One region of the Paenibacillus sp. KS1 genome, then DNA from elsewhere that is predicted to be linked to it. Evidence: riboswitches for the same ligand, from Rfam matches in the RefSeq annotation. Region 1 holds a riboswitch; the other holds the start of a gene.
The links. Region 1 has a riboswitch for S-adenosylmethionine ahead of metA (homoserine O-acetyltransferase MetA). Riboswitches for the same ligand answer to the same signal wherever they lie in the genome.
Positions count from the first base shown of each region.

Region 1 (4,931 bases):
CTTGCAGCAGCAGTTATCGATTGCGCAATTGATAGAGCTTCTTCAGGTAGATCGGCGTGAACTCATTATGCGCATTGAGACGGTGGAACGTGAAGGCTATAATGTGTGCATGCTGGTTGAATCGGAGCTTCAATCTATGCCGGAAGAGCAGCGGGCAACGATAGAGCTGGCGTTCGATGAACTGGGCGATGAATACTTGAAGCCAATCTATGTGAAGGCATTTGGAGAATCGGCATTGGACGAATCCTATGCCGAGGTACAAGCGAACTATGAGCGGATTCGATTGCTGCGGCTTCTGCATCGAAGCAGAGCGAGAAGCAGCAGCGTTGCACAAGCAGCAAGCTGACGAATGCCACATATTCGAAGGACGTATGCCCGAGCTCGTTAATGAATTTATTCTGCTGTTTAGGCTAGTTTAGGGGCGTCGTGCTATTTTGTTTGGAAAGCAGCGAAAAACAATTCGCAGTGGTTGGCTTCGTTTTTCGTCATCGGCGAACAAGGTGAGCAAATGGGGATAATCGGGAATACGGTAATGCAAAGAAAACAAAGCGGGGGTGTCCAAGGTCATTATCAAATGACTTTGAACACCCCCCGCTGATTATTAAATCCAGTCTTTCTTGCGGAATAAGTAGAACATAAAGATACCAAGCGCAAGCATGAATCCGATCATATACAAGGAGCCGTACTCCCAGTCCATAATTGGAATATATCCGAAGTTCATGCCGTAGATCCCTGTTATTAAGGTTAGCGGCATGAATATAGTTGTAATGGCTGTGAACACTCTCATAATATCGTTTGCGCGATTCGCGATGCTAAGCTGATAAGATTCACGTAAGTTGCCCATAAGGTCGCGGAACGTTTCGAATGTCTCCGATACTTTGACGGCATTCTCGTAAATATCCTGGAAGTACTTCTGCAGGTCATCGCCGATCAGCCGCAATTCCTTACGATAGAGGACAAGCAGTACCTCTTTTTGAGGGCCAAGACCCTTCTTGAGCCACAGAATCTCACTTCGCAAGCTGATGATTTCATTGAGATGTTCTTTCTTTGTGCTCATAATGAGCTCTTTCTCAAGCTTGTCGATTTTCGCTTCAATTCGATCTCCTACTGTGAAGTAGTTGTCGACAACCAAGTCAATAAGCAGGTAGAGCATAAGGTCAGGCGTGCTAGCTTGCTGCTCCCACAATACAGGCTTCACCATACGCAGCTCGTTAATCTTCTGCTTTGTTACGGTAATAATGAAATGTTTGCCGAGGAAAATGTTCAATGAGCGTAAAAAGATCTCTTCATCGTCAAAGCGAATGCTGTTGAACACGATAAAATAATGACCTTCATAAATTTCGATTTTGGGACGCTGCTCTTCTTCACTCATACAGTCCTCAACTGCCAAATCATGCATGCTGAATAATGGCTGCAGAACGACCAAATCCTCAATGTCAGCATCGATCCAGTAGAAGCCATTCTCTGGCGGTGTTAATGTGACATTGATATCTTCCTCAGTCGTGAAGACGCCCTCGTTGACCAGACGGATTTTCATTGCACTCACTCCTTGACGCTGTCGCCATTGCGACATGCGCATCGTCTAAATGTTACCAGACGACTCGAAACAAGGCTGGGCATGCGCAGTCCGTCGTTCGCGCACGTGATATAAGCCTAGGCACAATTAGTGAACTAGGTTCTCTGCAGAGGCACGAATCCCGACATTGGACTGCGAACTTGCCGCTGCCTGTCGAATCGTATTATTCGGTTGTACGTACGTACTACGGAACGACCTCGGGTCGCCATCCATCCGAACTCACCTCAGCTTGAATAATTGTACGTGACTTTATATATCATGCGCCCAGTGAAGGAATGATTATTGCCTTCATTGAAAAGTTAAGGCCTCGACGCACCTTGTTAAGTATAACGCTCGTACTTCAACCTTTCAAGACAAAATCCATTGGCGGAATTCGTCAATAATGTATCGTATGCGAAGGGGGTGGAATCGTGATTTTTTGTTGTGTTCCCCTCTTGACGAACAGCTTCTCTTTGCCGTACATTATTACCAAGGCCAAATCAAATGAATATTCATATAAGCAATCTTATCAAGAGTAGGTGGAGGGACAAGCCCGATGAAGCCCGGCAACCGGCGATGCGCAGTATGAAGCGCGACGCACGGTGCTAATTCTTGCAGGGACGATGGAAGTCGTTACTGACAGATGAGAGAGGCTCATGAGCATGTATAACATGACCTTTCTCGTAGTCGAGGAAGGTCTTTTTTGTATGTCTCTAGCCATTTGTGCCGTTTCAAGTCAGGCCTGTGAGCGGTTGTGGCCAATGTGATTTCATGTGCCGACACCATCCAATTACCATTTTCGAGGGGGAGAGCGTCAATGCCGATTAAAATTCCGGATCATTTGCCGGCCAAAGAAATTTTGACCCAGGAGAATATCTTCGTCATGGACGAAACGAGAGCCTATCATCAAGATATTCGTCCGCTGCGAATCATCATTCTCAACTTGATGCCGACGAAAGAGACTACGGAAACCCAACTCCTGCGTTTAGTGGGCAACACGCCGCTGCAAGTTGAGGTGACGCTCCTTCATCCAGCAAGCCATACATCCAAAAATACGTCCGCACAGCACTTATCTTCGTTCTACAAAACATTTGAAGATATTGAAGGAGAGCAGTTTGATGGTATGATCATTACGGGTGCTCCTGTCGAACAGATGAAGTTTGAAGATGTAGACTATTGGGATGAGTTGTGCCGCATTATGGAATGGTCTAAGGAGAATGTAACTTCCACGTTCCATATTTGCTGGGCATCACAAGCGGGCCTCTATCATCACTATGGAATTGCGAAATATGCACTGGATCAGAAAATTTTCGGTGTATACGAGCATGTACTAACTAAGGAAAATGTGAATCTGACACGCGGCTTCGACGAGATGTTTCTTGTACCGCAATCCCGTCATACGGAATTTCGGAGAGAGGATGTCGCGAAGATTGCCGAGTTAGAAATATTAGCGGAGTCGGAAGAAGCAGGAGTGTATTTGGTAGCGACACATGATGGGAAGCAAATTTTCGTGACCGGTCATTCGGAATACGATCCCTGTACACTGAAGTGGGAGTATGACCGCGATATTGCAAAGGGGATGGAGATGGACATTCCGATAAATTATTTCCCGAATAACGATCCTTCCCGCAAGCCTTACTCCACTTGGCGTGCGCATGCCAGCCTCCTCTTCTCAAATTGGCTAAACTACTACGTATATCAAGAAACACCTTACGAATTGGGCAAAGCCGTACCGCGCAAGGAAGGGGCTCATCAACTATGATCGAACGCAACGAAGAGAACTACCGCATCGAAAGTCGATTAGCTCAAATTGGATCGGTTCATGAACCAAAAACGGGAGCTATTAATTATCCGATTTACCAAGCAACTGCATTCAGGCATCCGAAGCTTGGACAGAGCACGGGGTTTGATTATATTCGGACGAAGAGCCCGACTCGTACTGTTCTAGAGGAAGCGGCGGCTGCTTTGGAATGTGGGGATGCCGGATTTGCCTGTAGTTCTGGGATGGCTGCATTACAGACATTGTTCGCGATGTTCAGTTCAGGCGATCATCTGATTGTTTCCCTCGATTTGTACGGTGGTACTTATCGTCTGCTGGAACGGATTATGTCTCGTTTCGGCGTGACGGCCTCTTATGTAGATACGAATGATTTTGATGCGCTTGAGTCTGTAAGAACACCGCAGACGAAGGCTGTCTTTATAGAGACGCCTACGAACCCCTTGATGATGATTACGGATATCGAGAAGGTAGCGGCGTGGGCGAAGGTTCATGGAATTCTCACTATCGTTGATAATACGCTGCTAACGCCATTTTTCCAACGCCCGATTGAACTTGGGGCAGATATGGTAGTCCACAGCGCAACGAAGTACTTGGGCGGACATAATGATGTGCTTGCTGGTCTGATCGTAACGAAAGGGAAGCAGTTGTCGGAAGAAATCGCCTTCCTGCATAATTCGATCGGGGCTGTCCTGAGCCCGACTGACTCCTATCAATTGATGCGCGGCATGAAGACACTTGCCCTTCGTATGGAGCGGCACCAGTCCAACGCAACCCGTATTGCCGAGTGGTTGTTAGAGCATCCTGCCATCGACAATGTGTATTATCCTGCACTCGAGCAGCATCCGGGATATGAGATTCAACAGCGCCAATCGTCGGGCAACACAGGCATCTTTTCCTTCCGCTTGAAGAATGCAGCTTATGTAGAGCCGATCCTGCGCCACTTGAAATTGATCGCCTTCGCGGAGAGCTTGGGTGGGGTAGAGTCGCTGATGACTTATCCGGCGGTTCAGACCCATACGGATATTCCGCAGGAGATTCGGGATCAGATTGGTGTAGACGATCGCTTGCTCAGATTCTCGGTTGGAATTGAACATGTTGATGATTTAATTGCTGATTTGGAGCAAGCGATAGAAGCGGCTAGAGTAGAAGTGGAGGGATAACGGAGATGAGTGAGCAGAATTCGAATCAAGCATCAGACGGTCAGTTAGGCAAGCAATCACGCCGGTTTGCGACGAAGCTGATCCATTTTGGCGGTGAGATCGATGCCGGTACGGGAGCTTCCAGTGTCCCGATTTACCAAGCTACGACATTCCATCATGAGGACATTTACAATCCGCCTCAGTACGATTACTCTCGCTCTGGCAATCCAACACGTGAGGCATTGGAGCAATATATTGCACTGCTCGAGGGCGGAACGAATGGATTTGCCTTCGCATCAGGGATGGCAGCGATCTCTTCGACATTCTTGCTGTTATCGGCAGGAGATCATGTTATCGTAACGGAAGATGTGTATGGTGGAACGTACCGTCTCCTGACCTCCATTTTAAACCGGTTGAACATTGAGTCCACCTTAGTGGATATGACCGACATTGAGCA
Region 1 is NZ_MAIS01000039.1:30,678-35,608, reverse strand. Features, by position in the region: gene BBG47_RS14610 (HRDC domain-containing protein) at 1-346, shown strand, start outside; gene corA (magnesium/cobalt transporter CorA) at 602-1,537, opposite strand; SAM riboswitch class I at 2,079-2,205, shown strand; gene metA (homoserine O-acetyltransferase MetA) at 2,373-3,317, shown strand; gene BBG47_RS14595 (aminotransferase class I/II-fold pyridoxal phosphate-dependent enzyme) at 3,314-4,495, shown strand; gene BBG47_RS14590 (trans-sulfuration enzyme family protein) at 4,501-4,931, shown strand, end outside.

Region 2 (4,931 bases), on a different contig from region 1:
CGTTCGCAATCGCTACTGTACTCCCGTCAGCAACTTCATCCAAAGATTTGAACTTGGACGAGTAAATGCCCATTGGAGCCGTCGGTACGGAAATAAGCTCGGACAACTCAATTTTATTTTCTTTCGCGAAGTTCTCCATGTAGATTTTGTGCTGGAACAGGTTCGCATTCAAATCTCCATTCGACAATGCCAAGTTCGGCTGCACATAATCTCCGAATTCAACCAACTCAATGGAATAGCCTTTCTTCTCCAATATCGGCTTAATCGCCTTCGTTATCATATCGCTATAAGGGCCTGCTGTTGCGCCGATCTTGATTGCTTTGCTTTCTTCCTGCTTTGCGTCTCCTGAACCCGTTGATGCGTCTTTGCTGCCGCATCCGGCCAGCAAGCCAATTGCTAGAATAAGAGAAAGAATGAGAGCTGTTTTCTTCATGTTGATGACCTCCGTATATGTTTTTAGTAAAGGTTTGGTACCTTATGTCCCTTTTTCAGCACCAAGAAGGTGGCGTGATCTCGGAGCATATTCTTCTGTCGCTTCCTAAGGGATGACTTCAATGATTAACAGCGAATGCATTATCGCTTGTCTACTTTCTTCGCTATAAAGTCTCCGCCGTACTGAATGAGCTGCACAAGGCAGATCAGGACAATCACGGTTGTGAACATGACCGTATTGTCGTAACGGTAATAACCGAACCGAATCGCCAAATCACCGATTCCGCCTCCACCGACTGTACCGGCCATTGCCGAATAAGCGACGAGGCTGATTGCCGTAATGTTCACGCCTTGCATGATGCCTGGCTTCGCTTCAGGGAGAAGTACATCCCTAATGATCATCCACGGTGTTGCACCAATGGAGATTGCCGCTTCGATGACACCTTTGTCAATCTCGCGCAGCGCCGTCTCTACCAAGCGGGCGAAGAACGGAATTGCCGCAATCGAGAGCGATACAGAAGCAGCCGTCGGTCCTATCGTTGAGCCAACAATGAGCTTCGTCAAAGGCAGCAGTGTCACCAGCAAGATGATGAACGGAATTGAGCGAATCATGTTGACGATGAAGCCTAATACATTTTTCGTAAATGCATTTTCGAGGAATAGCCCCTTATCGGTTACAAATAACAGAATTCCAATGGGAAGACCCAGAATTATGGCAGCAAACAGCGAAATTCCAACCATATAGAGCGTCTGGACAAATGCCTTGCCCAAGTCCGGCAGCAGTTGGATGATCGAATCACTCAGCATGATGGATGACCTCCAATCGATAGGTTCGTTCTTCGATGTAGTCGAGTGCTTGCCGCAGCTCTGATACTTCTCCATTCAGCTCCAAGATCAGAATGCCTAGCGGGTTGTCATGGATGTATTCAATTTTGCCATGCAAAATATTTGCTCTAACCTTGAAGTTCGTCATTACATCAGTAATGATTGCTTCCTCCGCTTGCGGCGCCACGAAGTGAATCTTCACGATCGTTCCTTTGCAATGCTGAATCAATCGTTCTGGAAGATTGAATTGGAACAGACTGCTGATGAACGAGCGCGTCATCGGATGCTGTGGATCAGAGAAAATGTTATATACCGGCCCCTCTTCTACCACATTGCCGTTCTGCATCACCGCCATCCGGTCACAGACGTCCTTCACCACTTCCATTTCGTGCGTAATCAATACAATCGTCAGGTTAAGCTCGCGATTGATTTTCTTCAGCAGCTCCAAGATTGACTGTGTCGTCTCAGGATCCAGCGCAGACGTTGCTTCATCGCACAGCAGCACATGCGGTTCATTCGCCAGCGCTCTGGCAATGCCTACTCTCTGCTTCTGACCACCGCTGAGCTGAGCAGGATATACATCTCGCTTGTCAGCCAAGCCGACCATTTCAAGCAATTCAAGGACACGCGGTTCAATCTCTGCCTTCGACTTGTTGTTGGCCTTCAGAGCAAATGCAATATTCTCAAATACCGTCTTGGAGCGGATAAGATGAAAGTGCTGAAAGATCATGCCGATCTTCAGTCTTGCCTGTCGCAAGCTCTCTCCTTGCAGCTTCGTCAAATCAACGCCATCGACGAGGATACTCCCAGATGTAGGTTCCTCCAACAGGTTGATGCAGCGCAGCAACGAGCTTTTCCCAGCACCGCTTCGTCCGATAATCCCGTAAATTTCTCCCCTATTGATTCGAAGAGAGACGTTATTTACGCCGATGACGGTCGATGTCTTGCTTCGATACTCCTTAACCAAACTCCGAATTTCAATCATTTCACACACCCCGCCATTCTGTTGCTATCACCTGGATGAAAACTAAAAAGCCTCTTTCCCTAAGAGAGAAAGAGGCTGAATTGGCAGTATCGCCACACTTATCTCTCAGAATGGAATCATTCCGTAGGATTTAGCACCGTTTACTCACAGGTAAGGTTGCCGGACGTCATAGGGCCTAGTCCCTCAGTCGCTCTTGATAAGGTAGTATGAAGTTGTCATTTGTTGTTGAAAATATTACATCTGAAAATATGAGTTGTCAACAATATTTTCATTTCACTTTCAGAAACAGTACTTCAACAAACAGAAATAGACCGCCCTAGGTTAAAGGATGCGGTCTATTTTTGCTCCAAAAAGCCTTCCGCCCTTAAAAGCGGCTATTGTGTAGGGTGTAGGAGTCGGTTGCAGCCGACTCTTTATTTATTCTTATTATAGCACTGGGAATATATACATGATCACAAACAGAATACCTTACATCACATCATTTACTTTGGTATCCTAACACATCAACACATTCTCTGAATAATCGTTAATGTCTTCGTGATCATGATGATAGCTGGAGAGATGGATTGAATTCCCCTTTTCAATTAGCACGATCGTCTGCTGGCTGACATGGACGGCGTTGGCTAATTCCTGCTATGTCATGTTTTTATCCACACTTACTATATAGATACATAATTTCCGCCACTAAGAATCACTCTAAAAGAGACAGCATACCCCTGAGCCGAGATACAGCGCTTACAATTTCCACTTTACAGATAGGCAAGAAGACAGTAAGATAAGATCACACTAAGTTGTATACAAGTATACTTGTTGTACTTTACAGCATGATCACAGGAGTGAATACAGCATGAAATTAGGCATGATTGGCCTTGGAAAAATGGGTTTCAACCTCGTAGATAACATATTGCAGCACAAGCATCAGGTAGTCGCTTTTGATGTAAATGCTGAACAACGTCAAAAAGCAGCTGACCTAGGAGCAATTCCTGCAGATACAATTGAAGAACTCGTATCGAAGCTGGATGCTCCCAAGATCATCTGGATGATGGTTCCGGCTGGAGAAATCGTGGATCAAGTGGTAGACACACTGCTTCCTCTTCTCTCTCCAGGTGACATTGTCATTGACGGAGGAAATTCACATTATAAACAATCCATCGCTAGAGGCGAGAAAGTGCATGCACTGGGTGCTCATTACTTCGATATCGGAACATCCGGCGGAGTATCTGGCGCAGCTGAAGGCGGCTGCTTCATGATTGGCGGCAACCAAGAAGTATTCGCTACACTTGAGCCACTGTTCAAGGACATTGCGGTAGATCAAGGATATTTGTATGCAGGCAAGAGCGGAAGTGGACATTTCCTGAAAATGGTTCACAACGGTATTGAATATGGAATGATGCAGGCGATCGCGGAAGGCTTCGAAGTATTGGACAAGAGCGACTTCGATTTCGATTACGAACAAGTTGCACGCGTATGGTCTAACGGATCGGTTATCCGCAGCTGGTTGATGGATCTGACGCAAAATGCTTTCTCCAAAGATCCGAAGCTGGACAGCATTCGCGGCGTTATGCAAAGCTCTGGCGAAGGCAAATGGACAGTGGAAACTGCACTGGAGCTGCAAGCAAGCGCACCAGTTATCGCGATGTCCCTCTTCATGAGATATCGTTCGCTTGAGTCCGATTCCTTCCACGGTAAGGTAGTTGCTGCACTGCGCAATGAGTTCGGCGGACATCAAGTGGTAACGAAGGAATAGTCATTTCCTATTTCGATAGCGAAGATAGAATCACCACAAGCCCGATGCTCGCGCCATGCAGCACTGTGGTACAATCAGAACCAAATCTGTTAAGTGAGATATGGGTTCAGGAAACCAATCATGAGGAGAGTTCACGCATGATACACTATCCGAAACAGTGGCTGCAGGGCGCATCCCTTGGGGAATCCATCGCCTGTGAGCTGCGATTGCAAATTATTAACGGCTCCATCAAGCCGGGCGAAATTATATCAGAGAATCGAGTGGCTGCCGACTTCGGCACCAGCCGCTCTCCCGTTCGCGAAGCATTGAAAACGCTCTCTAACGAAGGGCTTATTCGCTTGGAGCGCATGGGGGCTGTTGTCTTAGGGCTTAGTCTTATCGATGTCGAAGAGCTGTACGATGTTCGCTATCTCATTGAGAGCTTTGTCCAGCAGCGGCTCGCCATCGTGAACACAGATGGTCTGATTCTGACGCTTCTGCAGATTATCGACAAGATGGAACTCGCGGTTAAGTACAATGATGCCGTTGAATTCGCATATCAGGATTTATCGTTCCATGAAGCGATCATTGCTGCAGCGGAGCATAAACGGATCATGCATCTGTGGACGAGCATTCGACTGATCGTAAAGACCGTCATGCTGATGACAACGGAAGAAATATTCTCTGAGGGAGAAGCGAAGCTGTTCACTGTAATTGAGAAGCACCGTACGATCGTAAGAGGACTCCAGTCGAAGGATACTCATACGATCCAGCAGGTTGTCTCAGCCTACTTCGCCGACTCGAACCGTACCTTGCATGTCAGCTTGCCGCATTCGTAACGGCAAGCTGCAAGGATACAAAGTTTTTTTAATTCAAGTTGTCGACAAGTATTCAAGTTTGTTTTGGAAACGCTATATTTGGAATCATTCATAACAATCGGCACTCTTCAAAAGGAGGCTCGTA
Region 2 is NZ_MAIS01000001.1:160,195-165,125, reverse strand. Features, by position in the region: gene BBG47_RS00730 (MetQ/NlpA family ABC transporter substrate-binding protein) at 1-433, opposite strand, end outside; gene BBG47_RS00725 (methionine ABC transporter permease) at 574-1,239, opposite strand; gene BBG47_RS00720 (methionine ABC transporter ATP-binding protein) at 1,229-2,242, opposite strand; SAM riboswitch class I at 2,338-2,445, opposite strand; gene gnd (phosphogluconate dehydrogenase (NAD(+)-dependent, decarboxylating)) at 3,090-3,989, shown strand; gene BBG47_RS00710 (GntR family transcriptional regulator) at 4,130-4,807, shown strand.
Region 2: another riboswitch for S-adenosylmethionine. It lies ahead of BBG47_RS00720 (methionine ABC transporter ATP-binding protein); the one in region 1 lies ahead of metA (homoserine O-acetyltransferase MetA).